Regions from separate parts of the Blautia sp. CGZ-1-C1 genome, predicted to be linked through region 2. Evidence: riboswitches for the same ligand, from Rfam matches in the RefSeq annotation. Region 2 holds a riboswitch; each other region holds the start of a gene.
The links. A riboswitch is a leader RNA that binds a small molecule or an ion and turns the genes downstream of it on or off. The one in region 2 is predicted to bind cobalamin.
Positions count from the first base shown of each region.

Region 1 (8,140 bases), on a different contig from region 2:
GACAGTTTGCTGACAGAGCTATTCAGGTAGCGGATATCATCTTTGTAATAAGCTCTTTGTCTGCGCAGAGCAGCTTCCAGACGGCGAATCTCTCCGTCCAGTTCCGGACTCTCTTCTTCCAGGCGCTGTTTTAATTTTTGCACGATTCCGTAAAGATTTTCATGATGCATGATACGTCCGGCACCCCACATCAGGCGATCTTTGGGTTGGTGAAGAATGTATTCGGTGAAATGGTAATATACTTCTTCATCAAAAAGGAATGCGTACATGTTGTTGTCTACACGATAGAGTACTTTCAGCGCATCTGTGATATTTCCTTCAGATAAAACCTGGCAGGCTTTTTCCAGCTGCCGGATATTTCTGGAAGCGGCTTCCTGTGGGAAAATTACTTCATCCTGCCAGTTGAGACGCACCAGATAGTCCTGAGCTTTGCGGAAAATCTTCAGCAGTTTCAGCCCGACAGGTTCCCATTTGGAACGGAAATTTCTGCGGAATGCGGAATCTGAAAGTGTAGCATATTCTTCATTGATCTGGCATATTTTTTTGTAAATATTTCTGGCCGATTCGGTGGCTGTCCGTAAGTTCTGAAGCAGAGTTTCCTGTTCAGAATCTGCAAATGAAAGGGCATTTTCGTGAATACTGTCTGCGACCGCGTTCATGGTATTACTGAAATTCATCGGTGGCAGGACAAGTCTGTCAATGGTCATGATCAGCTTCAGATAGCATTCATGATGAAACTGATAGACAGCTTCCTGGTAAACATCCTGATTATCATATTGGGAATGATAATAATTCTGCATGAATGGCCCGGCGCTGAAGTCATTGACTGTGGATGGGATACCTGCGATTGCCATGGAGAAATCATCAGACCATGTCTCGATGGGAGAGAGAACTGTAATCCCGTCAGGATATGCTTCCTTCGGGACAGTCAGGCTGTCTGTAAACTGTCTGATGAAATCTGCATATTCATAGGTACAGCGGATGGCATCCTGCGTATTGTGTGCGTGTGCAGGAAGTTCAAAGTTCAGGTCTGCAATCACTTTACCCTGCCAGTCAGGATGTACGCGGAATACCTGATTGTAGGCTCCTGTTGACCAGTCGTATTTGGAATCAATGATTCCCCATTCCTCGGCAGCCATTGCACAGAAGACGAGAGTGTGGGCAGGTTTATAGCCGCCCTTTACCAGTGCACGGGCAATGCCGAGCATCATGGCGACTGCTGCATTATCGTCCTGGAATCCATCGAAATAGGAATCATAGTGTGCGGACAGCAGGATCATAGAGTCTGTCTCAGTCCCCTGTATTTTACCTGTGATATTGCCTGCTGTTGTGTCCGGGATCACTCTGGAACGGGCATCCAGTGATACTTTTAATGAGGATCTGCGTAATAAAGCAGCATCCTGTTCTGGAGTGTTACGGATATCTTCTGAATCAGCGGTATTGTCTTCGCAGGCGGAAATTTTATTCCGGAGGGCACGCTTCAGGATACGTGCATCTGCCTGAGACAGGGAGAATGCAGGTGCGAAATCAGGACCTGCGATATCCTGTGCATTCAGCGCAGTTTCTGCGATTTCTCCGTAGCCGTTTGCCTGAACTGCGATCAGGGCAGCAGCGCCGCGCAGATAAGCCTGATAAACAGGGAAGCTGATCCACCATTCGTCGCGTTGGTTGATCTCAACCATAACCAGCTTTCCTTTTACGTTTATGCCTTCATAATCTGCGGCAGTTCCTTTTCCCAGATAAACGAGTTCATAATCTTCAAATCCGTCTGTCTCGAAATTTGTCTGATATCCGCCCATCTGAAAGGTGTGTTCCTGCCCGTCATCATCTGTAAATTTCAGGACTGCCTTCTCGAATTCCCATCCGTCCAGTGAGAATGTATCTCTGGTTACATCGGTAAGTCCGATAGCTTTCATTTCCCTGTATAACATATCTCCTGTAGCTGTTTCTGCAGCGGAACCTGCAGTACGATAGCCCAGAACAGGGTTTGTTTTCTCTTTTTCCATGCGTCTGGCAAGCTGGTAGGACCAGTCTGTGTCAATGCAGGAAATACAGGAATCTTCAATGTTCAATTTATTTCGCCTCTTTCCTGATTTTGTAAAATGATATACTGTAAGTTTTTATTATATAGTAAACTATAAATGAGCAAATTTGAAAAACTGTACAATTGAATCCACGGTATGCGGATAGCAAAAAGTATAAAGCAGTTGAATGTTCGCGTAATGTGCACAACCAGCTATGAATTTTGTGCACTTTTAGATATTTGCTCATTTATAGTAGTAAAAATATTTTAGCATAAACAAAGAAATGCCACAAGAGAAGGTAGTGCTGCAAAGAGACCCTTATTATGGAATAGATACTGGAATCTGAATATTCAAGACCATAGTAAAAGTGAATAAAAAAACATATAAATATTAGATGTAAATTATTGACGTTAACCAAATGGAATTATATAATAAAAATATAATGAAGTTGGGGAAAAGCCTTAGCGCGGAGTAAAAATAGTTTTTGACTTTTAGCCCCTGATATCATATTATAAAAATAATGCATGTTTCCAGTAATATGGAATTAAAAGGGAAACCGGTGCAAGTCCGGTACGGTCCCGCCACTGTAAAAGGGAGCTTTTTATCATATATGTCACTGCTTAAGAGGCGGGAAGACGATAAAATGCGATGAACTTAAGTCAGGAGACCTGCTTGCATTAAAAAAGGTTATTTCTTACGGTGTATAAGAAAGGCTTTATTTTTATACCTAAAATACATTTTAAGAAAAGGATCTTTTTTATTTCAGGAAAGGATGTGAGAAAAGAAAACTTGAATTTTTATACAAATACGACAGAAAGGTAAAAAAGGAATGAAAAAGATAATAAGTTTTATATTGACAATGATTATGCTGCTTACCTGCACCAGTATTTCAGTTATGGCAGCTGACACTCAGAGTGATACAACAAATCAGGACGGAAAAATGACAATAGGAGTGTCCGTATATAATCTGAATGATGCAGAAGTAAGAGCATTTAGAAATTATTTTGAAAATTATGTCGGCATGGCTTTTGATGTCGAGTTTTTATATTCTTCCAGTATAAGTACAGCAGAAGAAGAAATCAGCTTTATCAACGAGCTTCATGAAAGAAATGTAAAGGGAATTATTTCTTTCCTTTCCTCAGATCTTGAAGAAGTTCTTCCGGTATGTGAAGAATATGGTATGTATTATGTACGTGGCTCAGGAACGATCAGTGATGAAATGTATGAGAAAGTAAAGGATAATCCTTATTTTCTGGGAACAATAGGAACATCTGTTGAAACAGAAATGGATGCGGCTGCCAATATGGCGGAGTATTTTGTTTCAGAGGATCAGAATAACCAGAATCATTACATAATAGCATGTGGAGGATCTGCTATCGGTAATGAGATGCATCGTCTGAGAACGATTGGTATTCTGAATAAGCTTCAGGAAGCATATGGCCTGTCATATGAGAAGTCTGTAGAAGAACTGGTGAATACGCAGGATACTGAAGAAATTGAAACAGGCAGTGACATTAAGATTACTCTGGTTCCGGGGTATCCAAAAGATCACCTGGATGAAAAGCTGGCTGATTCGCTGAATACAGGAGAGTATAATGTTATTCTGAGTGTAGTGAGCGCAAGTGATTTTATCAAGATAATTGATGCTTATGAAGAAGAGAACAGTACAGATGTATTGTTGGGTTCCATTGACTGTTTTACAGAAGATACATACGAAATGTTTAATAAAAAGGGATATAACGGCAAGGAAAGAATCGACTATCTTGTAGGAAAATACGGTGCTATCGTTGCACCATCATTTGTTGCCATGAAAAATGCTCTGGAAGGCTTTGCAGAAGATTACCGTGAAGATGGAAGTGCTTTCCGGCTGCAGCAGTCATTCTGGACAGCGGATTCAGTAGATGAGTTTAATAAGCAGTATGCGTTATCTATTGGAATGTATGATAATACATATAGTGTAGAGGACATGATGGAAGTTCTGAAATCCTATACACCGGAAACAAATTTTGAGAAATTCCGGAAATTTACGGAAAAATAGATAGAAAATAAGAGTCTAAAATAATTGACGTATACATGATGGTATGTTATGATAGATGAGTATTCATACGGTCATTTAATGATTTTAGAGATAAGTTCAGACCAGCAGAAGCGTCCTGCTGGTCTGATTAAAAGGGAAACCGGTGTAAATCCGGTACGATCCCGTCACTGTGATAGTTGGTTTTCAGCTGAATGCCACTGGAAGATATTTTTCTGGGAAGGTGTTGAAAATGGGTAAGCTTAAGTCAGGAGACCTGCTTATTTCTGGTAAAAGAGATTCTTGCGGACGACGAGAAATCCTGATTAAGAGTTACAACTTCATGTGTTGCATATATATGTTTGATTCTTTAATGGTAAGATTTCGTGACGGATGTGGGAGCATCTGTCTTTTTTTTCGTTCAAAATCACAGGAATGGACAGTATGAGAAGGAAGAAAAACAACGAAGAAACAAAAAAAGAAAGGAAGTAAAGGATGAAAAAAACAAAAAGAGAATTACTTGTGTTAGCAGCGGCAACAACAGTTGCATTATTAATGGGAGTTACTGTACAGGCGAAGGGTGATGAGAAGGTTTTAAACTTCGGATGTCAGATGTACACAGATGGATGTGTAAACAGTGCAAATGATGAAAACAGTGGATGGAATGCTATGAGATATGGTATTGCTGAAGCATTATTTAAATTCGATGACAATATGGAAGTTATCCCGTGGCTTGCTGAGAGTTATGAAGTAAATGACGAGCATACAGAATGGACGATCAAGCTGAAAGACGGAATTAAATTCTCTGACGGATGTGATTTAACTCCGACAAAGGTAAAAGAGTATTTTGATCACATGAAAGAGGTAGGACCTTCCGGATCTGCCAAACCGGAGAAATATCTGGAATTTGAAGCAGAAGTTACTGTAGATGATGATGCAAATACTATTAACATCAAAACAAGCAAACCATATGCAAACCTTGTAGGACAGCTCTGCCACCCAACTATGGGAATCACAGATGTAGAACATATTGAAAACTACGATAATGGAATTATTGGAACAGGTCCATACAAGATTGAAGAATTCAATGGTGTAGGTGTTGGTTATACATTAGCTGCAAATGAGTATTATCGTGAAGATGTTCCATACGATAAGATCAATCTGCTGTTCATGGGAGATAACTCCGCAAAAACAATGGCTCTCCAGAGTGGTCAGGTAGACTTGGTTGAGAATATCACAAATGTAGCAGATATTCAGGATTTCCAGGACAGTGATGACTTTACTGTTGATATTGCATCCGGTGTACGCTGCGGATTTGCATGGATGAACTTTGATGGTGTTCTTGGAAACAAAACACTTCGTCAGGCAATCCTGATGGCAATTGACTATGATACAATCTGTAATTCCAGAACAATCGGTGGACTTTATACACCAGGATTTTCCGTACTGCCATCTACTCTGAACTATGATTACGACAAACTTGAGAATCCATATACCTATGATCCGGAAAAAGCAAAACAGATTCTGGATGATGCAGGAATCGTTGACACAGATGGAGATGGAATCCGTGAACTGGATGGCCAGAATATCAACCTTAGATATATTTCTTATGAAAACCGTCTTCTGAATGACTTTGCAGATGCTCACGCACAGTATCTTGCAGAAATCGGCATCGGTGTTGTTCCTGAATACGGAAGCTCAGATGATCAGTGGAGTAAACTTGCAGCACTGGATTATGACTTTAATAACAATAACTGGATCACTGTTGGTACCGGAGATCCTCTGGCATATATGGCTAACTGGGCAACTGATACCAGCTACTGCGCATACTCCAACCCGGACTATGATAAGTTATATGAAGAATTAAAAGGTGAAATGGATCCGGAAAAGAGAAAAGATCTGATCTTCCAGATGCAGCAGATCCTGGTAGATGATGCAGCGGTTCTGATTGATGGATACTACAACTCGTCTATGATCTACAGTAAGAAAGTTGGTTCTGCACATATCCATACAGCAGATTACTACTGGCTGTCAACAGAAATTACTCCTGCAGAATAAGAAAAGTCTGCGAATTGTGAAGTTACTGAATAGTTACAAACAGAAATAAAAAGAGGTGTCTTTTTTGAGTAAAAAGCAAATAATCAAGCGTTTATTACAGATTGTGATCGTATTGATCGGTATCAGCTTTATTACATTTGCACTGACCTTTATGTCACCAGGTGACCCTGTACGAAACATGTACACGGCAACCGGTGTAATGCCTACTGAAGAAATGGTTCAGGAGACACGCGAGGAACTTGGTCTGAATGATCCGTTTCTGGTGCAGTATACCAGATGGCTTAAGAACTGTCTGAAAGGTGACTTTGGCAAATCATACAGCTTAAATAAACCAGTTACAGAACTTCTTGCAGCCAGATTATGGCCGACTTTGAAACTTACATTAATGGCCATGATCCTTATGCTGGTTATTTCTGTACCTTTAGGTATGTTGTCTGCCATATATAAAGATAAATGGATCGATTATCTCGTCCGGGGAATTACATTCCTCGGATGTGCGATGCCTAACTTCTGGGTTGGACTTCTGTTAATGCTGGCATTCTGTGTTTATATCAATGCATTTCCGGTTATCAGTTCTGCGGGAGACTTTAAGAGTCTGTTTCTTCCGGCTTTGACACTTGCGATTGCAATGTCTTCCAAATATACCAGACAGGTAAGAACAGCGGTGCTGGATGAACTGAGTCAGGATTATGTGATCGGTGCACAGGCAAGAGGAGTAAAGAAATCAAAGATTATCTGGGGCAATGTATTTCCAAATTCATTGCTTCCGCTGATCACAATGTTTGGTCTTTCCATAGGATCACTTCTTGGAGGAACCAGTGTTGTAGAAGTAATCTTCTCTTATCCGGGTCTTGGAAACCTTGCAGTTTCAGCAATCACATCCAGTGATTACAATCTGATCCAGGGATATGTATTATGGCTTGCCCTGATTTATATGGTCATTAACCTGATCGTTGATGCATCTTATGTTTATATTGATCCACGTATGCGTTTAAAGGAGTAGAATCATGAAAAAGAAAAACAGATTTTTAGCAAATAAAACTTTTGTCGTGTTTTCTATTCTTGCAGTCTGTATTATTCTGACAGCAGTATTTGCACCGGTGGTAACCAGAGGGGTTGACCCGTTAAAAGGTTCTCTGGTAGATGCACTGCTTCCGCCATGCAAGGAACATATTTTTGGAACCGACAAAATGGGCAGGGATATTTTTTCAAGAGTTATTTATGGAGCACGTGCATCTCTGTCAGCAACCTTTGGTGTTGTTGCCCTGATCTTTCTGGTGGGAACTGTTACCGGAGTCCTTGCAGGATATTTCGGAGGTGTCATTGATGCTGTTATTATGCGAATTGCAGATATGATGCTTGCTTTCCCAGGACTGGTACTTGCTCTTGCTGTTGCAGGTATTATGGGCGCAAGTATCAAAAATGCGATCATCGCTATTGTAGTAGTAAGCTGGACCAAATATGCGCGTCTGGCACGAAGCCTGGTTATGAAGATCCGTGACAGGGATTATGTATCAGCAGCGATCGTTACCGGTTCCAAAACACCGTATATGCTGTTTCGATATATGCTTCCAAATGCACTTCCTACACTGATCATTACTGCTGCGACAGATATAGGTTCCATGATGCTGGAACTGGCAGCAATGTCCTTCCTGGGATTTGGCGCTAAGCCGCCGGCACCGGAATGGGGTTATATGCTGAATGAAGGAAGAGCGTGTATGCAGTCCGCTCCGTGGCTGATGATCTTCCCGGGTCTTGCTATTTTTGTAGTAGTTGTTGTATTTAATATGCTTGGGGATTCCATCCGTGATATCCTCGATCCAAGAAATGAGTAGGAGGAATAAACATGCTGAAATTAGATAATGTGACAATCTCCTACAAAAATGTTCCAACTGTTCAGAATTTTAATCTGGATATGAAAGAGGGACAGATCGTTTCTCTGGTAGGAGAATCCGGAAGTGGAAAAACCACTGTTATCCGTGCTGTTCTGGGACTTCTTGCAGGTGGCGGTAAGGTCACAGAAGGAAGTATTACATTTGAAGGA
Region 1 covers NZ_JBWLUT010000099.1:2,496-10,635, forward strand. The annotation lists gene AC058W_RS08710 (M28 family peptidase) at 1-2,006, opposite strand, end outside; cobalamin riboswitch at 2,532-2,714, shown strand; gene AC058W_RS08715 (hypothetical protein) at 2,854-4,062, shown strand; cobalamin riboswitch at 4,138-4,337, shown strand; gene AC058W_RS08720 (ABC transporter substrate-binding protein) at 4,534-6,096, shown strand; gene nikB (nickel ABC transporter permease) at 6,152-7,099, shown strand; gene nikC (nickel transporter permease) at 7,104-7,931, shown strand; gene AC058W_RS08735 (ABC transporter ATP-binding protein) at 7,943-8,140, shown strand, end outside.
Region 1: linked by a shared signal. The riboswitch ahead of AC058W_RS08715 (hypothetical protein) and the one ahead of AC058W_RS11515 (cysteine-rich small domain-containing protein) in region 2 are both predicted to bind cobalamin.

Region 2 (8,140 bases):
TCCAAAAAGAGCAGCTTCACCATCCGGTGAGCTGCTCTTTGATTTCATTAATCTTTATTTATTTTTTCTTCTTAAGGAAATAGATCAGTAATATTACAATCAGAATAATGCCAATACCACTGATCCAGATTACAGGATTCTTCATTCCTGAATCTGACTTCACATTCTTTCCAGATGTTTTCTCTGTCTGTTCTTCACTGGCTTTCTTTTCATCTGTTGAATCAGGTTTCTCTGTTTCTACAGTTTCCGGTGTCGGGGTAGCTTCTTCTGTCGGAGTTGCCTCTGGTGTTGGTGTCGCTTCTTCCGTCGGAGTTGCCTCCGGTGTCGGGGTTGCCTTTTCTGTTGGTGTTGCTTCTGGTGTAGGCGTTGCCTTCGGTGTCGGGGTTGCTTCCGGTGTCGGGGTTACTGCCTCTGTTGGCGTCGGTGTAACCTCATCAGCTGCCGCTGGAACATTTCCTGATGTACCTGTCGCATCCGGAAGATTCTCAGCTGCCGGAGCATTCTCAGTTGCGTAGTCTGTATCGCGGTCAAGATTAATCCAACCCTGATCAACACCCTGTGTATCTACTTTTCCCCAGTTTGTTCCATCTTCGCCCTGGACATACTGAGAAATATGTACGGTTGTCTCATCCGCAATACCATTTGAACCTGAAACTTCATCAAATTTCTCTCCAGGTCCGTTATAAACCGGTACGTTTACACCATTTCCCTGAATTTTCACTTCGAAATCAACATCTTTACCGCCAAAAGTATTATACTCCTTATCTATTGCTTCATCTCTGGTAGCCGGATTCAAATCTCCCATCGGAACATATCCATTCATTCCATGGTATTGGGTATACGCCCATTCATTATTATCTGTCCCGCTTTTTTCACCAAGCACATGAATCGCTGTGCCATTTGGAATCTGTTTGTCATTTAATTTCACGCTCTGTGGAGCTGCCTCATCATAAATATCCACGCCACCCTGCGCGCTCTGCACGATCATGTAATAATCTGTCACATAATCCGGATTCTGGCTTTTCCCATCATCAGCGTAAACAGATACCGCTGTCAGGATAAAACATAAAGCTGTCGCTATTATTGCCCCTAACTTTCTCTTCATAATCATTTTCCTTCATCATTTATTATTTTCTTTTTACAGCAGATGAGCTCTTATATTTGCTGTAAGTGTTTCCATAAGGTTCTTTTACATATGCTTTTACCGCATAGTAGTATGATACACCTTTTTGGGCTTTTTTGTCCAGATATGATGAGAAATTTTTATCAGAAATTTTCCTGATCAGTTGATAAGATCCACCTTTTTTCTTTCTATAAATGTAATATCCGTCACATTTCTTCTGTGTACTCCAACGAATGCGGATTCCGTTCGTTTCTGATTTCACAGAAGAAACCTTCTGTAATGCCGGTGCCGCCTTAATCACAGGGCCTGTTGTATACTTACTTAAATAATTTTTCCCATTTGCCTGATAGTATGCCCGTACAGTATATCGATACGATGCATTCGCCGTAACCTTACTGTCTTTATATTGAAGTACTGAATTCTTAACTGTTGCAATTCTTGACCATGAGCCACCTGTTGCAGGTTTTCTGTAAACATAATATCCTGACGCCTGAGGAACTTCTTTCCATGAGACAAGATTATATCCTGAATTATATGCCTTCACCTGAAATACCGGTGTATCCGGTACCCAGGATTGGCTTAAGGTTCTTGTATGTGCCTTAATTCTTGCCGACCAGTTTTTAGTCTTTCCATCTGACCATTTCGCTGTAGCCGCTGCGCCTTTGTAAAATGTCTGATTATTCTCTATCCCTGCCGTGGAAGAAAACCATTTACTACCTCCCGAAGTCTTATAGCTGGCATTTGCTTCCACTCCAAAGCTGATATAGCTGATTCCAGCATTTGTGATCACCACCGAATAACGGCTTCCCTGTTTCAAAACCACTTCCGGCACTGTAATCGTCTGCACTCCGGCGATCGGCTGTTCAAATTCATAAGGTGTCGCATATGCAGCTGTACCGCTTTCCGGATCAGAAGGGTCTGTGACATCTGTGTATATCTGAATCTTATAAGAAGCATTATCGTTCATGGTAACTACATTGACTTCGCCTAAAGCCTCTTCTTTTCCATTACCAGCCTTTGCCTCGTAAACAGCAGCCACTGATTGTCCCGGCTGTACTTTTATAGAAGAAATCGCTGAAGATCCATCATAAAAATAATTATTTTTATATTTCTGATCTGCAATCGTCACTGCCTCTGTCGTTACCAGGTTGCTGATATTCGGATCCTGATAAGAAAGATAATAGTATCCACCATCACCTTTTTGATTTCCCCAGCTGTTTTTTATAATCCAGGCTCCATCTTCTGTCACATTAGAAGCAGACAGGAAATTATTTCTGGAATAATTATCATCCCATCCCACTACTGTCACAATATGATTGATTGTTTTTCCCGAAGATCTGTTTACAGGGTAACAATACGCCGCTGTATCTGCATTGACATAATTTTCTGACATATACAGCATGATAGATACTGCATGATCATTCATCAACATTTCTTTCATGCGCTCCTCGCTATATTCAGAAAACGATGCATTTTTCAGATATGCAGCCGCATGGTACGCTTTATCTTCGGATATTGCCTCAGTCAGATCCTGTTTATGTGAGGAGTCTGTAGGAAACGGCACATCTGTCTCTGTAGTCATACCTGACCATGTGCTGAGAAAAACTGCCGCCAGGTAATCATTGCCACCTATATTATGGTAATTTCCCAATACAGAATTTATATCATTGGCAGTATTTCCTAACGGATCATTCTGCCTGTTGGAAAAGAAATATGACAGATGCTCCTCTGACAAGTCATACGTCCCCTTGTTCTGTGCCAGCAAAGAGGACTCCATGATTGCTGCCATTCCAAATGCCCAGCACGTTCCAAATGGATGCTGATCTTTTACAGAAGTAACCAGTCCCTTTTGTCTGGAATCATAATAAGATGGAAAGGCTGCGGCCCTGCTTCCATAGGCAGCATAAACAGATGTCAGATCACTTTCCACCTCTGGTCCCGGATCTAGTAATGTCAGATTTTTAAACGGTTCTAATTGCTCTTCTTTCTCCTCTTCTGTTAACGGTCGTCCTTTGATATATCGGATTCCCTCTGTATTCTCCTGCGACGTCTCCCCATCCTGGAAATCCTGTTCTGTATCGTCAGACGAAAATACTTCTGTATCTGATTCCGTATCTGATTCCGTATTTGTCTCAAAATCATTTGTCTGAGAATCCTGAAATTCTTCTATATCCTCTGCTTCCGTTTCCTGATATATACCAGTTCCAAACATCTCCTGACCTTTTACAGGTATCGAACCGCAAATCATGGCAGATGTCAAAAAAGCCGATAGCACACGTATAGCAGTAGTTCTTTTTTTCATATGTCTGATAATTCCTCCATGTTCAAAGATAATAGCATTGTATCATTTTTAATTTCATTTTTCAATATAGAATCCTGCTTTGTAAAATTTACTGTTACACCAAAACCGCCAGATAGCAACTTCATGCTTTCCGGCGGTTCTATGTAGCAAATATATCTTCCAACCTTGTATCTTTACAATCTATTTTTCTTCTGTTAATAACAGTAAAAGAACTCCTCCTCTTATCCTCTATACAAATCATGCATAAAATTCCAAAAAATTTTTCCTCGGCAATGGAACTCTTGCTTCAAGGAGGAAACATATAGAAAATAGAAATGTCCGGTTCTGCCAGTCAGAAAAAATACCGGCAGGAAAAGATGTCAAATGCCTGTGCCGCATTCTCTTTTGTTCAGGTGAAAAGTGTGCGAACGGTGCATGAGTGTATGTAAAATAATTTACACAAAAATCCGTTCAAGTTTTTGATATTTAAGAAGATATTAGCTGCCGGTTGTTCCAACAACTGTATTATTTCATTTCAGATCTTCTCTTTTGTTGTATTTATTCTAACAAACTTAATTGTATATTACAATAAAAATCGTTCCCGTTTATCTGGGCTAATCTGACACATTCCCGCTTTTCACACAAATTTATTTTATTCCTCGAGGTATTTTGGTCTCTGTCTGCTCATTTTCTCTTATTTTCTTCATCAGCGTCGACAGTTCCTGATATTTTCCCGTAATATAACCATAACTTTTTCTTTTATGTGGAAGCATACAATTTGTGCAATCCTTTATCCCATTCTCTGTATATCGAAAATTCCCTCCGCATTTATCTCCCAGCGCATATAGTGGACAATAGCAGAACAGACAGTTAAAATCATCCGGATCTGCATTCTTATGGCATGGAAAATACTCGCATTTTTTATGGCTGAAATAAGAATACTCTTTTCCCTCCCAATAAGGTTTCTCCATTTCTTTTTCCTTCTTTCTCATAATATAAAAAAATACTCTAATGAATCATCAATCACTCTTCGCATAACAAAGTATCAAAAATTCATTACAGCATTTCTTAAATTACGTAATTATAAGAGGGAGCGATGCTACCCCGGGGTAGAAAAAAATCCGTTCATGAGTGCGCGGAGGGAACGAATAAATCCGAAGTAGTATCGCCTGCCATTTAATCATGTATAATTCATAAAGAACAGGCGCATTCCATAAAAAATGTCTGCCTTCAAATAAAAGCAGACAACACTCCGAAGCTGCGGATTCAACGGAGTTGGTTGTTACACTTTACACGGAAGTTTAACCTCGCCATACCAAGCAGGTTTCCTGGCTCCAGGCTCATCGCTCCTCTCTCCTTCTCATGCTATGGCACAATGGACATTCTGAGATTTGCTCCTCTGTTACAGTGACCGGATCGCTCAGGTTTCTCACCTGATTCCCTCTTTCTGTACTGTTTCTTAAACAGTATCAGCACTTAATATGTTCTGTATGGAATTATACTGACTGTATAGTAACATTTTGTAATGAGAATGTCAACTATTTATCAATATAATTTTATATTTCTTCGTTTATCCTTATTCTAATGACGAATTACTTCCATCCTACTCTGGCAACTTATGAAGTAAATAATATTTAATTCTCTGGCAAGGGTTCCCATTCATTTAAACCCAGGCTCTGTCTGTATTTCGCTTCTTCCAGACTAATCTGCGGAAGGTCTTCCTCCAGATATTCCTTCAGCTCATCGATTCCTTCTCCGGTAACATTATTTACCAGAAAAATACGTTCACATCCTGCATTAATCATCCACTGTCGTACCATCGGTACATTTGCATATGGAGAATCTATCTTTGTTATAATCCCAATCAGTGGTCTGAGAATAAACGAATTACTTCCATATCCAAAAAGGCTGAAAGGCTCATCTGCCGACTGCACCATAGCGATCACATCTGCCTCAAATGAAAAGCATGCAAGCCCGACACTGAAATGTTTAGATTCCGCATACTCACCTGGAGAATCAATCGTATCATCGTTCGTATTTGTATACTGTGTTTTTATGTAATGAAGTTTTTCTCCTTTCAAAGCCTGCGTAAGCGAAGTTTTCCCAGCCTCGCTTCTGCCCATCAAAAATATCTTCTTCATATTTTGTATTCTTTCCTTTCAGCTCTCCCAATATAGGCTGTGCTAGCTTCTGTGAATCGCACAGGTTTTAAACTTTAATACCTCTTTAAAAAATCTCACGACTTCTTCTACTGCCGTCTGAACCTCTGTCAGCCCTCCGGTAAGAATCAGTGAACCACTGAAACGATCCATAAAGCCAATCTCTACATTGGCACTTTTTACTGCTACATCAGCCGCTACAACTACTGCTTCCCAGGGTGTAAAGCGAATCATTCCTATCGCCTCCCCTGTATGGTCCTCTCCTTCATGGACTCCTATATGAAGTCCCAGATTCTGATAGATACAACTCTGAGATGGATTGATCACATGTGCCAGACATACTTCCTTGCCAGGAACTCTCACTCTGGTCATGCGAAGTTTCTTTCCTTTCAGCTTCTCATAGTCCTCATGATAAAGCTTCTCCAATAATTCTTTTGTCGTCATCCCTGCCATCAAAGCACTTCCTATCTCTTGGTAATGTCACAGACTACATAGCCTAATGTATCTCTGAAATAATCCACAACCTCTGTCATTGCTGACATTACATCAGAAATCTCTCCTGTAATAATCAGCGTACCTGTAAAACGGTCTGCAAATCCCAGATAAACATTTCCACTCTTGACTGCAATATCTGATGCGATCACAGCAGATTCCGGCGGTGTCATATTCATGATTCCAATCGCAGAGGAACGGTAATCTACCTGCGGATTCAATCCCAACTTCTGATATATGATCGGAGCAGGACCACCCATTACATGTGCAAAGGTAATTTCCTTACCGGCAACCGTTTCCTGTACAATTCTTATATGTTCTACATGGTCATTTGCCATCTGTCTTTCCTCGCTTTCACTCTCTTCTATCTATTGAGATATCTGGCATTACTGTTCACACACTCCTATCCCACAATTAAACGCACAGTAACCTTCAATCAGATATTCTCATTTTATTTTGCTGCACTTTGCTATATCAGCCATTTTCCATGCCCGTCAGACATCCCACAGCTTATCTGGGTTTATCTGAAATCTAGCTGAATTTATCTAACAGTTACTTAAACTGTACTATCCAAATAATTTTATGTCAAGGTAAAATCCATTTAATAATTGGTAAAATCTTACGCAGAAAACGAAAAGGAGCACTGACCCCTTTTATCAGTACTCCCTTTCACCCCTATTTGTATTTAATTATTTATACTTATTTAATTACCCCGATGTATTATCAGATCAATATACTCTCTGTCATTACACCAGTCTTCTTACAGAAACAATTGTTCTGTATGCTGCATTATCACTGATCTTGATACCATCTACGGAGTTGGATGCATGAACGATACGTCCATTACCCATGTAAATTGCAACATGTCCACCGTAGCAGATCAGATCTCCCGGCTGTGCATCTGCATAAGAAACTTCTGTACCTGCGTTCTGCTGTTCATAAGAAGTTCTCGGAAGGCTTACACCAAAGTTTGCATATACACTCTGAACAAATCCTGAACAGTCAGCTCCACCTGTAAGGCTTGTGCCGCCCCATACATATGGATTACCAACAAACTGTGTAGCATAATCTACAACAGAAGATCCTGATCCGGAATAGGAAGAAGAACTGTCTGAGCCAGATGACTGTTCACTCTCGTAATCATCTGCGGATACTGTATTATCAGAATCAATTACATTGCCATACTCATCGTACTCTACATCATCAGAAGATGTACCACTGTCAACAACATCCCCGTTCTCGTCGTACTCTACATCTTCTTCTGAATCGGACTCTTCACTCTCATCATCTGAGTTCTCTATTACATTTCCGTCTTCGTCATATTCCACATTATCTTCTGATTCAGATTCCTGCTCCTGTTCAGCGGCTTCTGCAGCAGCTGCTTCCTCTGCGGCCTGTCTTGCAGCTTCTTCCTCAGCCTGACGTCTTGCCTCTTCTTCTGCTGCAATTCTCTCAGCTTCCAGTCTCTGGATTTCAGCTGTCTGTTCTGCTAACAGGTTTGCATATTCTGTAGCCTGCTGCTGTGCATAGGCAATTTCATTTTCATAATCTGCTGATTCAGCTTTCTTCGCATCGATCTGACACTGGAGATTATAAGACTGTTCTTCATAAGAAGCCTTCATCTCCTCCAGCTCTGCCTTATCAGATTCATACTGTGTCTTAAGATTATTTACTTCATTGATCGTATTTACATATTTCTCAAGGTTCTTTCTGTCCTGTTCATACATCTGCTGTGTGTTCTCAGCACGTGTAAGAAGCTCGCTGAGATCATCTGAATTAAGCATCATCTGGAACCATGCTGTATCTCCGCCCTGTTCATATAAGCACTGGATACGTTTCTTCATACTCTCATACTGTTTATCTCTTGCCTTCTGAGCTTTCGCCAGATCCTGTTTTGTTCTGATAATATCTACTTCTTTATTATCGATATCTCCTTTAAGAGTATCGATAGAAACCATAACACTTACAAGATTGGAATCCAGTTCGGAAATCTCATTCTCAAGCTGTGATTTCGCATATGCCAGCTCATCCATTCTGGAATAAGTTGCATCAAGCTGCTGGCTTGTAATCGCCTGCTCTTCTCTT
Region 2 covers NZ_JBWLUT010000119.1:44,550-52,689, forward strand. The annotation lists gene AC058W_RS11505 (hypothetical protein) at 59-1,105, opposite strand; gene AC058W_RS11510 (C1 family peptidase) at 1,128-3,425, opposite strand; gene AC058W_RS11515 (cysteine-rich small domain-containing protein) at 4,052-4,375, opposite strand; cobalamin riboswitch at 4,706-4,899, opposite strand; gene AC058W_RS11520 (EutP/PduV family microcompartment system protein) at 5,039-5,545, opposite strand; gene AC058W_RS11525 (BMC domain-containing protein) at 5,588-6,016, opposite strand; gene AC058W_RS11530 (BMC domain-containing protein) at 6,028-6,393, opposite strand; gene AC058W_RS11535 (C40 family peptidase) at 6,802-8,140, opposite strand, start outside.

Region 3 (8,140 bases), on a different contig from region 2:
GTAACTGTTCAGTAACTTCACAGTTACGAGTCAAAATCTACAAGAAAGAATCCTGCAAGCAGGGTTCTCCGCCTGTGGCAGGTCTCTTTAGCGACATAATTGCTCTCCGCCACAGTGCGATTCTGCCCGGAAGACTTTTAATATCATAGGAACATTATGGAACAATTTAGCTTCTATACAATTCAGGGGACAAAAGATATTTTTTGTCCCCGTTTAAATCATTTTCACTTATCCAAAAATACTGTGCTTGTTCTATTTTAATTTATGCATATAAGAAAGTTCATCCAAAGAGTCATTATCCGTCGTAAGAATCGTATGAATATCTTCGATCATAGTTCCCAGTTCTGTGGTTTCCTGGAAGAGGTTCTTACCTGTGCACCATACATTTCCATCCTTTACTGCTTTGAAATCGGCCAGAAGATTGCTCTTGGCAAGAAGTTCATCAATGGTTGACAGCTCTCCGTCAATGGTGCTGTTGTAAATAATATAATCCGCATCCTTCGCTTTAGCGTAGAATTCTTCCATCTGCATATTCATAGTAGAAAGGGCGTTATCACTCTCGCCTGTATCTTCCGGAACATATTTGCCGCCTGCAAGCTCGATCATATTAGATACATAATCGTTACTCTTTCGTACATTGACAGCACCTGTAGAATTGATATAAAAGAATGCCACAGTCTTTCCTGTATCTTTGTCATCGGATGCAAGAACTTTATCAAGCTTGTCTGTCTGTTCTTTGAACGCTTTCTCCGCCACATCCTCTTTTCCCAGAAGAACTGCATATAATTTCATCCACTCTGTTCGTCCAAGAGGATGACTTTCGTAGCTTGAACGCTCTACCATTACAGGGATACCAAACTGCTCCAGTTTCTCCTGTACTTCAGGATTATGATGAATCATAGTTGACTCAATGGCAAGTCCACAGCCTTCATTCAGGATCAGTTCATAATCCGGTGCATTGTACTTGCCTGCATAAATCATCTTTCCGGATTCCATGGCATCTTTTGCTTCCTGAATATACCAACCGCTCTCTTTTGTTCCGGAGAGGCGAATATTATCAATGCCGTCGATGGCACGGAAGAGATCCATAGCTGAGGTTGCCACCAGATAAATATTATTCAGTGGCTGCTTAATAACTGTGATATCCTCGCTCAGACCTTTCGGTGCTTCTTTTCCTTCCGGCACTACAAGAAACTGCCCTTCCTCAGCAATCGTGATGAGGGCATATCCATCATTATAGTAATCTACGCTGAACTCTTCTGCATAGGAAAGTTCCATACTGTGATCGTATGTCAGTCCAGGAAGCTCCGTCGGAGTTTTGGCCTCGTCTGCCGCCTGTGCTGTATGTACAGTGCAAAAAATGCAGGTGCAAACAAGTAGCAACATAGTCAGTAGAAAGCCATGGTGCCATATCCTCTGCTGTTTTTCAGTTGAATTTACTTTTCTCATAATCTTATCTTTTTCTTTTCCTGTTTTGCTTTTTATTATTTAGCCTCTTTGTCATCTGCTGTCTTTGCTTCTTTGACAGTTGTGGAATCGAAGTTTAAGGTATAGTCGATTTCATGAGGCTCGCTCATTGCTACAGTATCAGCTGTCACATCCATCTCTGCATCAAATACACTGACTGGAATCTCAAATGTGGAATTTCCATCTTTGTTGACTGGTTCGTATTTCTCGCCGTCTACCAGCATATAGTCATAATTCGGGCTGCTCCATACGATTGTTGCTGTAGCTTTATCGCCTTCAACCTTGATTGCTGCCGGAGAATCAATAGTTGCTCTGCCTGAACCACCTGTGAGAGTTACTTCCATAGTATAGTCGCCATCCTCAAGGTTCAGATCCGCCAATGTTTTGCCTTTACTTTCCTCATCCTTAGTATCTTTATCTGTATCCTCTGCTTTAGCATCCTCTGTTTTTGTATCTTCTGTCTGTGCATCTTCAGATTTGGAATCTGCATCTTTATCTTCTGCGTTTGCATCTGTGGAAGCGGAATCATCTTTTACCGGATTTTTAACACTTACTTTGTGGTCATACCATTTTCCTTTTGTTCCGACTAAGGCTACATCAAATTCCTCGTCAAGTGCCGGTACCGGAATATCAAATCCGTATACTTCTTCGCTCATTCCATCGCTGTATGTAACAGTATCGGTTGTCGGCTCGAGGAGTTCTGCTCCATCTTTCTGGGCATCTTCTGCTTTGCCCGCAAAAAGATTTACGATTTTTTTAGATGCAAGGCTTACGTGGATTGTCATTTTGCCATCTTTTACGGTAAGGACTCCCTTTCCATCGTTTGCTTCGTTTACATGGAACATTCCGTTGTCTGTGTCAAATTCTGCTGTGTATGTACCATCTTCTAATGTGTCGCCTTTTGCTGCGTCTGCATCCTTGCCGTCTTCTGCTTTTGCATCTGTATTCTTTGCATCAGATTCTTCCGAATCAGCTTTATCTGTGCTTTCTTCCTTATCGGCGCTCTCTTCTGTCGCTGTGTCGGTGTCTGTCTCTGCCAGAATCGGGCTTGTTCCAAGAAGTGTTGCGGAAATAGTAAGTGCTGACATTAATAATGTAAATGAATGTTTTTTCATGATTTTTCTCTCCTTGTTTTATATATTCATAATCCGCAGATTTACTACGTAAATCGCTACTCTCTCATGTTTGGCAGGTCCCAAGTTCAAAAGTCTTATCGTGCAAACACGAGCGACTTTCTGACCTTTTGACCCTGATATCATATTATCCAAAACATAAAAAGTTACTGTTCACTCCGTTCCCAGCAACACGCTTCGCGATGCACAGAATTTATGCTAATCGCATAAATTCGCGCGGTATGTCTCGGGTTTTCTGTGACCTTCGCTCACAAAAAACACCTCGCGGGATATTACCAGTGAACAGTAACCATAAAAATACATACCAGATATATTATATGGTAAAAAATATCATTCTCTCTTATCATATAATATATCTGCCCGGGAACTTCTGCAAGTTCTCCGGGCAGTTTATTTGTTTGGACAATGTTATTTAAAGAAATAACTTTTTATTCTATTATTCAGCATCAGCCTCTGCTGTATCATCTGCTGCTTCTTCTGTCTGTGTATCGTCAGCCGCTGCCTCATCTTTTGTATCATCTGCTGCTTCTGCATCAGCATCGTCTGTTGCTGCTTCATCAGATGCTCCAAGAGAATCGATTGCTGCTTTTGTATGCTCTACATAGAGATCTTCTACAGCTTCAATTCTTCCAAGACCTGCGATCTGGCAGTCTACACTGTCGAAATCACCAGATGCTTCGAACTGAGATTTCCAGGAATCTTCATCATCACCAGCCATATCGTTATTAGCGTGGTCACCGGCAACAACCATCAGAGGACGAAGAATTACATTCTTAAATCCAGCTTCTTTTACTTTCTCGATAACTGCTTCGCAAGCTGTATCTTCTGGCTCACCTTCTACAGTACCGATAAATGCGTTTGTGAATCCAAGGTCATCCATCTGTGTCTGCATCTGATCATATGTTACGTTAGCTGTATGGGATGTTCCATGTCCCATGAATACGAATGCTGTACCGGCATCTGCTGCTGCCTGCATATCATCAAATCCAGCTTCTTTGCATGCTTCATCTGTGATTGCCTGTGCAACTGCTTTCTTATCGTCGTTGATTACTGTAGCGTCATCACCAACTTCACCAAGCATTGGCTCTGCGATTGCTACGGATTCGAATTTATCTTTATATCCGTCGATAGCTTCTACCATTTCATCATATTCAGCACCATGCATCAGATGTGTAGGCTGTACAACAAGATTCTTAACACCGTTGTCTACTGCACGGTCAAGTGCCTGCTGCATGTTATCGATTACTTCATTATCTCTTGCTTCTACATGGTTGATAATAATCTGTGCTGTGAATGCACGTCTTACTGACCAGTCCGGATATGCTTCTGCAAGAGCATCTTCGATTCCTTTGATATCCTCTGCACGGCTGTCGTTGAAAGATGTACCAAAGCTTACTACAAGGAGTTCGTTCTCACCGATTTCATCCTGGTTACGCGGATCATCTTTGGAAGCGTCACCTGTGTCACGGCCAAAGTATTCAGGGCTTGCTTCTTCACCTTCTACCAGCTCTTTCTGAGCATCTGTCAGTTTGTCCCATGCTTCTTTTGCTGCTTTGCAGTCTTCATCAGTTGTATCTGTTCTTTCCTGAACATAGATCTTATCGATCAGGGCAGCTACTTCATCTGCTGCTTTCTGATCATCATCAGATGCTTCTGTTGTGTCATCGGAAGCTTCCTCTGTATCAGCTGCGTCAGCGTCATCTGCTGTTGCATCATCTGCTGATTCTTCTGTTGCTGTGTCGTCAGATGCGAATGCTACTGCACCTGTTGCTGCTGTCATGGAGCAGGTCATAGATACTGCAAGTAATAAAGCTAACATGGATTTTCTTTTCATTTTGTTTTTCCTCTTTTATTTCTTGTATTTCCGGACAGACGTATGCAAAAAAGCAGCCACATATTCTGCGGCTGCCACTTTCCCATAAATACATGGTTTTTAATGAATCAGCCAGATATCTCACAATTCATAATTCAATCAGACTGCCTGATTCATTTATATAAAAGAGCTATGTATAGTTATGAGAATATAGGTTCTGTATACCGCAGACCTTAAATTCCACGCCAAGGCAGTTCTCCTGACTTCGATCATCGCCGCTTTCCCCTTCCCGGCAGCCCAGTGGTCTCTGAAAGGCAGCTCCCATACACAGTGACGGTATCGCTCCGGATTCTCACCGGATTCTCTTTTGCACATCATATATGATGTAACCTTTGCGCTATAACATTGCACATATTCAATTCGGATACTCTTTTTTTATCACATTTAATAAAAAATGTCAATACAATTTATATATATTTCCTATTGATGTTTTTACACTATGTGAGAAACAACGTTGATTCTCTTACTTTACTGCCTCTGTCAGTGTTTTGAAGAAGCAGGTTCTGTTTCCTGTATGGCAGGCTGCACCGATCTGCTCTACTTTTGCAAGGATGGTGTCGTTATCGCAATCTAATGTAAGAGACTTTACAAACTGAAGATGTCCGGAAGTGAGACCTTTTGTCCAAAGCTCATTGCGACTTCTGCTCCAGTAGGTCATTTTGCCGGTCTGGAGTGTGGTGTTAAATGCTTCTTCGTTCATGTATGCAAGCATCAGAACTTCATTTGTCTGATAATCCTGTGCAATTACAGGTACCATTCCGTCGCTGTTTAATTTGAAATCCGACCAGGCGATGCTGCTCTTTAAATTTGCTGTATTTTCCATCTTTATTACTCTCTCCTGATTAACTTTTATATAGTGGTTTATTTTATCTTTATCTCAAAAGATGTTCCACAGAACCCGCAGAAAATACTATTTTCCTGCTATTCCGGGAACATCTTTCATTATTCTGCAATTATCGTAACTGTTCAGTACCTTCACAGTTACGATTAAAAATCGCCTTCGGCGATGGGATTTTGACTTGTATGTCTCGGGATTTTGGCATGTTCATGCCAAAACACCTCGCGGGATAGTAGACTGCTGAATACTTACCAATTATCTACATTACGCAAGGCTTCCTTTGGTAGACAATACATCTGTGATTCTCGGGTCATAAGATGTTGCTACATCCAGTGCTTTGGCAAAGCTCTTGAACATGGCTTCTGCCATATGATGGTTGTTTCCACCAGTCAGAACCTTGATATGGAGGTTCATGCCACAGGAATAAGAAATAGCGTAGAAAAATTCTTTTACCATTTCTGTAGACATATCGCCAATCTTATCTGTAGTGAATTCTGCATCCCATGCAAAATACGGTCTTCCGGACAGGTCAATCGCACAGAGCACGAGGGATTCATCCATCGGAAGGATGCAGCTGCCGTAACGCTTGATTCCTTTTTTGTCGCCGATTGCTTCTTTTAATGCGGTTCCGAGAACAATTCCTGTGTCCTCGATCGTATGATGATCATCTACCTGAAGGTCACCATGAACTCTGACACTTAAGTCAAAAAGTCCATGACGGGTAAATCCATCCAGCATATGGTCAAAAAATCCCACTCCTGTTTCGATATCGGAATATCCGGTTCCGTCCAGATTAATCTTTAATTTAATCTCGGTTTCTTTTGTATTTCTCTCTACTGAGGCTTCTCTTGCCATAATTACGTCCTCGCTGTTTTTCTCTCTGTAATATGTAATGGATTGGATAGCTTCTCTTCTATTTATTTCTTAAAAAGATCTGACGCTATTATTTATCCTCATCCTCAAAACGAACTGCAATAGAGTTTGCATGTGCAGTAAGCTGTTCGGAGGTTGCAAACTGGATGATATCCTTGTGAATGTCACGCAACGCTGCTTTAGAATAATATACAATGCTTGACTTCTTAATGAAATCATCTACAGAAAGTGCAGAGAAGAATTTGGCTGTTCCGTTTGTTGGGAGTACATGGTTCGGACCTGCGAAGTAATCTCCCAGAGGTTCTGAACTGTATTCTCCGATAAAGATCGCACCTGCATTCTTTACTTTCATCATATCTTCAAACGGGTTGGCTGTCACGATTTCCATATGTTCCGGAGCAATTTCATTGGCTGCTTCAATTGCCTCGTCCATATCTTCCGCAATAAGGATATAGCCAAAGTTATCAAGAGACTTCTGGATAATCTCTTTTCTGGAAAGGACTTCTACGAAGCCCTTTACTTCTTCATCTACTTTGGCTGCAAATTCTTCGCTTGTAGTGATCAGGATCGCACAGGCAAGTTCATCATGTTCTGCCTGGGAAAGAAGGTCTGCTGCTACGAAGTGTGGATTTGCTGTCTCATCTGCCAGAACAAGAATCTCACTTGGACCTGCAATAGAGTCAATGCTTACATATCCGTATACTGCTTTCTTTGCAAGGGCTACGAAAATATTTCCAGGGCCTACGATCTTATCTACTTTCGGGATGCTCTCTGTTCCAAATGCCAGTGCGCCGATTGCCTGAGCGCCTCCTACTTTGTAGATTTCATCTGCCCCTGCTTCTTTGGCAGCTACCAGTGTAGATGCACATACTTTGCCGTCTTTTCCAGGAGGTGTTGTCATAACAATGTGCGGTACTCCTGCTACTTTTGCAGGTACGATATTCATAAGTACGGATGATGGGTAAACTGCTTTTCCGCCAGGTACATAAACACCTACTCTGTTTAACGGAGTCACTTTCTGGCCGAGCATAGTTCCGTTTGTCCCACTTGTAAACCAGCTGTTCTGAATCTGTTTTTCATGATATTTGCGGATGTTGACAAGTGCTTTGCGGATAACGCCAAGAAGTGCAGGATCTATCTGCGCATATGCTTCTTCGATCTCTGCATCCGTGACACGGATTGTCTCTTTTGTTACATCTGCTTTGTCAAATTCCTTTGTGTAGGCAAAGAGTGCTGCATCTCCTTCATTTTTTACTTTATCAAGAATCTGAGCTACTGTGGATTCAAATTTCCCATAGTTGTTCGGGCTTCTTTTCAGCAGATTCTCAAGAATATCTTTTGTGGATTCTTTTGTTAATTTTACTGTACGCATCTTTACATTTCCTCCTGCAGAACTCTTCTTAAATCTTCAATGAGTTTGCGAATTCTTTCGTTCTCCATCTTCATGCTTACCTGGTTAACAACCATTCTGGCAGACAGCGGGCAAACCTCTTCTAATACTTTCAGACCATTTTCTTTCAATGTGCTTCCTGTCTCTACGATATCTACGATAACCTCTGACAGACCAACGATCGGTGCCAGCTCGATAGAACCATTTAATTTGATCAGATCTACGGTCTGATGTTTTCTGTTAAAGAAGTAGTCCTTTGCGATATTCGGATATTTGGTCGCCACACGGATGAGCTGGTTGTTCTCCAGAACCTCTCTGGCACTCTCCGGTCCGCAGACACACATTTTACATTTTCCAAATCCGAAGTCCATAACCTCATATAACTTACGGCCTTCTTCAAGGATCGTATCTTTTCCGACGATTCCGATGTCTGCCGCGCCGTATTCTACATAGGTAGGAACATCCGGACCTTTTGCAAGGAAGAATTTCATTTTTAATTCTTCATTTGTAAAGATCAGTTTGCGGGAATCTTTATCTTTCATTTCTTCACAGGTGATTCCTGCTTT
Region 3 covers NZ_JBWLUT010000095.1:1,173-9,312, reverse strand. The annotation lists gene AC058W_RS08220 (ABC transporter substrate-binding protein) at 253-1,386, opposite strand; gene AC058W_RS08215 (hypothetical protein) at 1,485-2,582, opposite strand; gene AC058W_RS08210 (sirohydrochlorin cobaltochelatase) at 3,037-4,434, opposite strand; cobalamin riboswitch at 4,646-4,822, opposite strand; partial or broken gene hisI (phosphoribosyl-AMP cyclohydrolase) at 4,949-5,272, opposite strand; gene hisB (imidazoleglycerol-phosphate dehydratase HisB) at 5,576-6,166, opposite strand; gene hisD (histidinol dehydrogenase) at 6,255-7,556, opposite strand; gene hisG (ATP phosphoribosyltransferase) at 7,559-8,140, opposite strand, start outside.
Region 3: linked by a shared signal. The riboswitch ahead of AC058W_RS08210 (sirohydrochlorin cobaltochelatase) and the one ahead of AC058W_RS11515 (cysteine-rich small domain-containing protein) in region 2 are both predicted to bind cobalamin.

Region 4 (8,140 bases), on a different contig from region 2:
AAAAGCTCCTTTTTCTTTATAAAATCAGTAGTTATTCTTTTATCGCTTCATCTGTTAAAATCCTTTATCAATTAATTATTTTAACATACTGATATAGATAAATCCAATAGGGTTGTGTTTTTATGTGTTCATTTAGTCCAAAAAAGCCCACATTTACAGTTAATGTGGACTCCGCTTCCATTATTTTTAATATGTGGTTTTCATATTCTTTTTTCATTTAACCATTCTCGCACTGTCTTCTCCTCCACTTTTATTCCCTGAGCAATCTGCTGCACAGATAATCCCATTTCAGCAAAGGAAATTGCCACTTCTTTTTTAGTATTTATTACTCCAGCTTCATACTCAGCTTTCCTGAGTTTCCTTTTTTCCTCTTCTTCATTGTATTCAAATATACTCATAGCGACTACCTCCGCTCGATTCTTTTGCAGAAATTCTTTGAGAATTCCCTCCTGAATGCTTTCACTCACTGCACGTTCTACTGCCGTATTCAGTTCCATTTCATTAGAATATCTGCGTACTTTGTCAACATACTGAGCATATTCTCTTAGCGTCCGGCATTCTTCCATCAGTTTTTTATTATGTCCTACATTGATATTTAGTGTGATGACCTTTAATTCAAGATTTGGCTCTCCTGACATATTCTCATACGATTCTGACAGATAATCTACCCAACGGTCTTCTTTTTTCTCTGTTCCGTTATAGAATACGATAAAATTCGGTGTGGGTATTCTCAGTCTTGTTGATGTATACAGAGATTTCCAATCCACCAGTTTCTGATATTCACTGGAGATATAGAACAAATCTCTTAAAGGCATGTTCGGGTTATACGTAGACTGATGTTCATACAGAAACAGATTCGTATTTATAATAAATGCCAGATCATTCTTCATTCCCATATAGATTGCATTTTCAAGTGTCACAATCTCTAATTGAGTTGCATCTGTATAGGAAGTTTCATTGATTGCATTATACAGCGACAACAGATTCCTTCTGTCTGAAAACAGCATACGGAATACTGTATCTTTGTACTTACGGTTTGCAGTTGCTGTGTTGCCTTTCAATCGGTTTCTTTTCACAGTAATTTTTTTGTTCTTTCTTTTTGCCATTGCAATACCTCCTGTTTTCCGCAGGAGTTAAAGAACATATCGTGCTATTCTTATCACTTCTCAGCTCCTGCTTTTCATAATTAATTGGATTTAAAAGCATGGATTTCTGAAATGTGATTAGAATGATCAGACGGCAAAATGCCTTGAAATATAAGAGAAATATGCTTTGGATTTATCTTAGCATTGCTTACTCTCTTTTTCAAGGCATTTTAGATTCTTTTTATTAAATTTGCTACAAACTCTTTCGATTAATGGACATTGTCCACATTACAAAAACAAAATATGCATTTTCCCGCGACTATCATATACAACTTCCGCTTCTACCTTGTAGATTCTGCGGATCAGTTCAGGAGTGAGTACTTCCTGTGGAGTTCCATAGCTTTCCAGTACCCCATCTTTCAGCACATAAATCTTATCGCAGTACGCCGCAGCAATATTCAGGTCATGAATAGCGGAAATAACTGTCACATTCAACTTCTTTACCAGTTCCATCAGCATGATCTGATGTGTAATGTCCAGGTGGTTCGTCGGCTCGTCAAGGATCAAGGCAGGTGTCTGCTGTGCCAGTGCCCTTGCCAGAATTACTCTCTGCTGTTCTCCACCTGACAGAGTCGAGAATGTGCGGTCTGCAAACGTCTCCATCTGCACTGTTTTCAATGCTTCATCCACAATCTGATAATCTTTCGCATTATCCCGTTCCAGAGTTTTTTTATGAGGTGCTCGTCCCATAAGAACAACCTCTCGCACTGTGAAATCAAAATTGTAGTAATTATGCTGTGCCACAACCGCCATTTTCCTTGCAGAACTCTTGACACTCATAGAATGAAGTTCCTCTCCATCCAGATAAACAGCACCTGCATCTGGCTTCAGAATACGGTAGATACATTTTAACAACGTCGACTTTCCGCTTCCATTTGGCCCGATGATTCCTACCAGTTCTTTGTCCTGTGACTCTATGGAAATGCCTTTTAATATCTGTCGGGCGTGAAATCCAACCTGAATATCTTTTGTAGTGATCTTCATTACTTGCTACCTCCAAATCCATAGGATTTCCGCACAAGCAGATAAATAAAGCATGGAGCACCGATAATTGATACCAGCACACCAATCGGCATCTCAGAATTCTTCAGGATCACACGACATGCCACATCACACCAGATCAGAAAAGACGCGCCAAGAAGTGCGCTCAGTGGAAGTAATCTTCTGTGGTCAGTTCCAAACAGAATCCTGACTACATGAGGAATCACAAGTCCTACAAATCCGATCACGCCAGCACAATATACGGCAAATCCAATCATTACAGAAGCAACAATCAGGTAAAATGTTCTCAATCTGTGTAAATCTGTTCCAAGTGTGATAGAAACTTCATCTCCCAAAAGCATCAGATTCAGGTTTCGATACTGTGTCCAGAAGATGACCACACATATCAGAGTAACCGGAAGCATCACACCTACTCTGGCCCAGCTTGCCCCTGCAAGACTTCCCATGCTCCATTTCATAACTTCCGTAGCTGCATTTTTGTCATTCGTAATGTAAATAACAAAATTTGAAAAAGCAGAGCACACCGCACTGACCGCCATTCCGGCAAGGATCAGCTTAGCTGATGTTGCCTTTCCTCCCATATTTGCAATAGCAATAACTGCAAAGGAGGTGATCATCGCGCCAATAAAAGCAGTAACTCCGACAGAGTTCCCGCCAAGAAAGCTTCCGATTCCAAGCATGATCGCCAGCGTTGCACCAAAAGACGCGCCGGATGAAATACCAAGTACATACGGATCTGCCAGCGGGTTCTGCACGATTGCCTGCATTACTACGCCACATACAGAAAGAGCCATTCCAACTGCCAGAGCCAGCAGGACTCTGGGCAGTCGGATCAGCCATACAACATCGTGAATTGCACCTTCTGCATAGGCAGACAGACTTTTTATATGAAATAATTTATAAACAATGACACTGTACACATCCTTCAGCGACAGATCAGCATTACCAAAAGTAATCGCCGCAAGTATGGAAAAAATAAGAAATCCGGCAAGCCCGATGAGGACTGCCACATACATGGATGTTCTGAACACATTGCCTTTTTTTGTCTGTGAAACCTGTTCTTTCACTGTATTTTCCTCAATCAGTCAAGATTAACGTCTGGATATAATCCTTTTGCAAATGTTTCGATTCCATCCTGTGTACGTGTTGCACTTGCATACATCTCGCTGAGCATGATCGGATAAACACGACCGTTCTTTACAGCGTCAAGACTCTGAAGTGCTTCGTCATCCTGAATAACTGCAAGCTGGTCATTCTTAACTGTTTCTGGATCATCTCCTGCATATGGCATATATACTACGAAAATTACGTCAGGATTTGCTGCAATAATATCTTCTTTTCCAACTGTAGAAGCATCCGGGTTTGCCAGAGTCGCACCTAACTGTGTTACCATATCTCCACCAAGGCTCTTTGCACCATAGTTTGTGATATCTTCTCCAAGAGGTTCCAAAACCATTACGCTTGGTTTCTCTTCCACATCTGCTGTTGCTGTAAGAGTTTTATCGATCACTGCCTTTGCATCATCTACGATTGCCTGTGCTTTGTCCTGTACATCAAAAATCTTTCCAAGGTTTAAAATATCTGTAAATTCATTTTCCAGAGTTCTGTCTCCGTCAGGGCGTGTGTTTGTGTTGTAATAGGTGTTGCAGCCTTTGTCGATCCAGTCTGTTACATTTCCGAGGTTTTTATCAGAGAACAGGGAACTCCAGGATAAGATCATGTCTGGCTCCAACATCGTTACAGTCTCAAGGGATGGGGTAAATTCATCAAGATAATTTGTTTTAGAGAATGCTTCTTTGAGATCATCCGGAACTTCATTATCAAGACCCGCTGTAGCTACAAGGCGGTCTTCCAGTCCAAGTTTCAGCATAGTTTCAATGCTTCCCTGATATACAGCAAGAACTTTCTCCGGTGCCTTTTCATAGGTTGTTTCAATTTCATTTCCATCATAATCATAGGTTGTGATGGTCAGAGGATATTCTGTCTTTGTACCTTCTGCGTCTGCTGTTTTATCTGCATCTGCTGAATCCTGTGCGTCTGCATCTGCATCTGCTGCCGGCTGGTTGTCCTCTTTGATCGTCTCAGAGTCTGCTCTCTCTGCTGCAAAAGCTGCCGGAGCTGCGGAAACTACCATAGCTGCTGCCATCATAATTGCCATAATTCTTGTAGATAAATACCTGTTTTTCATTTGACTTCCTCTCTTTTCGTATATGTCGTTTACTTGTTCGTGTAACCGAAAAGATGGAACTTCAGAAAAAGTAAAATAGAAGTGATAAAAATAACGGATACTTTTTACGGAAGCTCCTTCTTTACACTGTCAGGCAGGTTTCCTGACTCACAGATCACAGAAAGTTTCCACAAAATAAAAACTGATACAACATCCATGCTTCAGCAGTTCATGAATGTTGTATCAGAAATATTTCCAGATACTCTCTGGCAGCCGGATTCCGCCTTCTCACATATTTATGCAATGACATATTACAATCCCGCTTTTTTCTGTATACAGTGGCCGCAACCGTTCAGGCATTTCACCTGATTCCCTCTCACATTATCATACACAAAATCTGCGTATGATAATGTTCACTTAACAGCTATTCAATTACGCTGATATAATTTTAGCACACTGCTTTTATAATTACAACTATATTCGAGACACATCAAAATTCTTTCTTCTCCATAAGCCGTACACTACCCCAATAAGACCCCATATATACAATTACTGTGAACAATGCAACTCCAGCCAATACCATTCCCCAGTTCAGTCCATTCAGCCATGCATCGACTGCGTCTGCTGAAAGTCCCATTGTTTTTATCAGAGTATAAACTACGGCAATTATAATAGCCCACATGACCATTGCAATATAACGTCCTTTTTCCGCTCCAAAATGTATTACAAGCGGGAGTGATGCCGCCAACATAAGAAGTGCCAGTGGAATGTATATCAGAGTGCCAATAATTTTCTCACTCAGGTCCCCCTGAAGCTCTGCCACGCCTTTGCAGATCACTCCCGTTATCGTTGTAATTCCCCACGCTGCAGCCGTAAGCCCTGCTCCCAGCAGATATTTCTCTGCCACATATTGTTTTCTGGTAACCGGCAAGGTCATAAGAAATGCAAGACCATTATCAAACTCATCATAACTTATAGTCGTAATGGCAAAAATTGCTGTGACAAACGTAAAATATCCTGTAGCAAAACTGATACTTCCGCTTCCTGCCAGATTCAGGATGACTCCCATTACAATAACCAGGATAAAAAACTGTTTCTGCTGTTTCATCAGTTCTATATCCTTTACAAATAATCCCTTCATACCTGTTCCTCCATCATCACTACCAGATCATCAATCTTTCCATTCTCAATTACAACATCCGGGTAATTTTCCATATAAAATTGTTTCTGGTTTGTCAGACACCTGTATCCATAAGCTTCTTTCCGGATCTTAATAAGGTATTGCTGATCCAGTTTTTCGTACTCTTCTTCTGAAACTTTAAGAACTGCATAATCTGACAGCAGTACATCTGTGTCCTCATGAAGGATAATTTTTCCGGCATGGATCATATAAAAATCGTCACAAAGACTCTCCAGATCTGATGAAATATGCGAACTGATCAGAATAGCACTGCTTTCATTTTCTTCCATATATTCTCTCAGCATGTTCAGCACCTCATCCCTGGCAATCACATCCAGGCCAACTGTAGGCTCATCCAGAATCAGCAGTTCTGCCTTATGGCTTAATGCTGCCAGTACTTTAAACTTTGCTTTCATACCAGTAGAAAATTCTTTAATTTTCTTGTCTGTGGACAGATTGAATCTCCTGCACTGCTGCAGAAATTTCTCTCTGTCAAAATCTGGATATATGCTTTTCATAATATTTGCCACGCCCTCTGCTGTCAGATACATACTGAAGCCTGAATCTGCAAAAACAACTCCTAGTTTCTGCTTATCCTCCGGCTTAAGCTCTTCTGCTTTTTTCCCAAAGACCTTTATCTCTCCGCCATCCGGATGAATCAGGCCAAGCAAAGCTTTAAATGTGGTGGATTTCCCGGAACCATTTCTTCCAATAAGTCCTGTAATCATCCCAGGTTGTACTTCCATAGAACAGTCCAGCGAAAAACCTCTGTAATTTTTCTGCAAATGACTAATTTTCAACATATCTTAGTCCTCCATGATCATTTCAAAAAGATTTCTGATTTCCTTATCGTCCAGTCCACTTCTTCTGCCCTTCATAATTGCCTGCTCCAGATCATGTTCTACTTCTTTGAGCTGTTCTTCCCTCATCAGGTCTTTATTTGTGGCTGCAACGTAGGTTCCTTTTCCATGAACAGTGACGGTAAATCCCTCTTCTTCCAGATTGTCGTAGGCTTTCTTCACAGTCAGGGCACTGATCTTCAACTCCTTTGACAGACTGCGTACTGAAGGTAATACAGTGTCCGGCTGTAACTCTCCTCTGATAATCGCAGACTTAATCTGGTCTATGATCTGTTCATAAATAGGTACCATGGATGAATTATTGATTATTATATGCATATGTTTCTCCTCCATCTGTAAACAGTATATAACAGTATGTAACTGTTGTCAACTGTTTTATACTGTTATATTTCATCTGTTTAAAGAAAAAAGGATATCTTCAGTCACATAACGTTTCTGAAAATATCCCTTTTATATTATTCTGCCAAATATGCCTTCAGTTTCTCCATATCAGCTTTCATTACTCTCCGTCCCACCTCATAAATCTCCTTTAAATGGGCGGGATCACGCTCAACCGGTTTGGCACTGATGTCTCTGTCCGGGCGGATAACGTGGATCCTGCCCTCTTTTTCCAGATATGCGATTTTATCCAACATACGGTTATACTGAATATGACGTTCATCCAGAAGCTTTACAAGCTCCGGATACTCCCTGAACTTCAGTCGGATCAGCGGCATCAGCTTATTATGTTCTTTTCTGTATCCCGGATGACGGGTACAGACTACCACATTTTTCTCATAACCCTGTGAAAGCATCCAGTTTACAGGAATCGGATCTGAGATACCACCATCCAGATACATTCTTCCATTCAGCTTTACCGGCCTGGCAGCCAGTGGCAGGGAAGCTGATGCGCGCATCCATTCCACATCCAGCCTGTCTCCCATTCTGCATTCCTGATAGCAGGGTTTTCCTGTTTCAATATCTGTACATACAACCGTAAACTTCATGGGTGATCTGGCAAATGTCTCTGTGTCAAAAACATCCAGCTTCCAGGGCACCTCCCCATATGCAAAATCTTTGCTGTAAAGATCGCCGGTAGTGATCCAGCTTTTCAGTCCCATATATCGTTTATCCTTGCAGAATCTGGTATTATAACGAAGGGTTCGTCCAATCTGGCGGGACTTATAATTACATCCAAAAATTGCACCGGCGGAAACGCCAACTGTAGAATCTGCATAAATCCCCTGCTCCATCAGCTCATCCAGAACTCCAGCTGTATACAGCCCCCGCATACCTCCACCTTCCAGAACCATTCCAAGGCCTTTCCTTTTATTGTCCTCCATAGTTTTTCTCACTTTCGTCTTTTTCTTAATGTCCTATAGCAATCCTCGTAAATAATGCATTTAAGACAGTCAATTGTATTTTTACTCATTTCATTTGAAAAACAAATTATTTAGAACATATTTTAACACCTTGAATGAAAATGTCAAACCTGTAATCTGTAAAAGCCCCCTGAAATTCATCCAGAAGGCTTAATACAACTCACAATTATATGTTATTTTCCAAGAAGTTTTGCTGCAACTTTCTCCAGCTCATCTCTGATCTTAATATGCTGCGGACATACTTCTTCGCACTTACCGCATTTCACACATTCATTGGCAGATTTCCTGCCATGTTTGCCTACCAGCCATTCTTTCTGGTGAACTGTGCAGTTGCTTCTTCTCTTGTCTTGTAGTTGATCCATGCTGCATTCTTTGTAAAAAGAGTCATATATTTTTTACATACTGATAATTCCCAAAACGTTTGC
Region 4 covers NZ_JBWLUT010000009.1:17,126-25,265, reverse strand. The annotation lists gene AC058W_RS00550 (RpnC/YadD family protein) at 201-1,106, opposite strand; gene AC058W_RS00545 (ABC transporter ATP-binding protein) at 1,374-2,129, opposite strand; gene AC058W_RS00540 (FecCD family ABC transporter permease) at 2,129-3,214, opposite strand; gene AC058W_RS00535 (ABC transporter substrate-binding protein) at 3,229-4,335, opposite strand; cobalamin riboswitch at 4,451-4,730, opposite strand; gene AC058W_RS00530 (ABC-2 transporter permease) at 4,805-5,455, opposite strand; gene AC058W_RS00525 (ABC transporter ATP-binding protein) at 5,452-6,297, opposite strand; gene AC058W_RS00520 (GntR family transcriptional regulator) at 6,301-6,672, opposite strand; gene AC058W_RS00515 (patatin-like phospholipase family protein) at 6,810-7,676, opposite strand; gene AC058W_RS00510 (4Fe-4S dicluster domain-containing protein) at 7,889-8,077, opposite strand; gene AC058W_RS00505 (sodium-dependent transporter) at 8,111-8,140, opposite strand, start outside.
Region 4: linked by a shared signal. The riboswitch ahead of AC058W_RS00535 (ABC transporter substrate-binding protein) and the one ahead of AC058W_RS11515 (cysteine-rich small domain-containing protein) in region 2 are both predicted to bind cobalamin.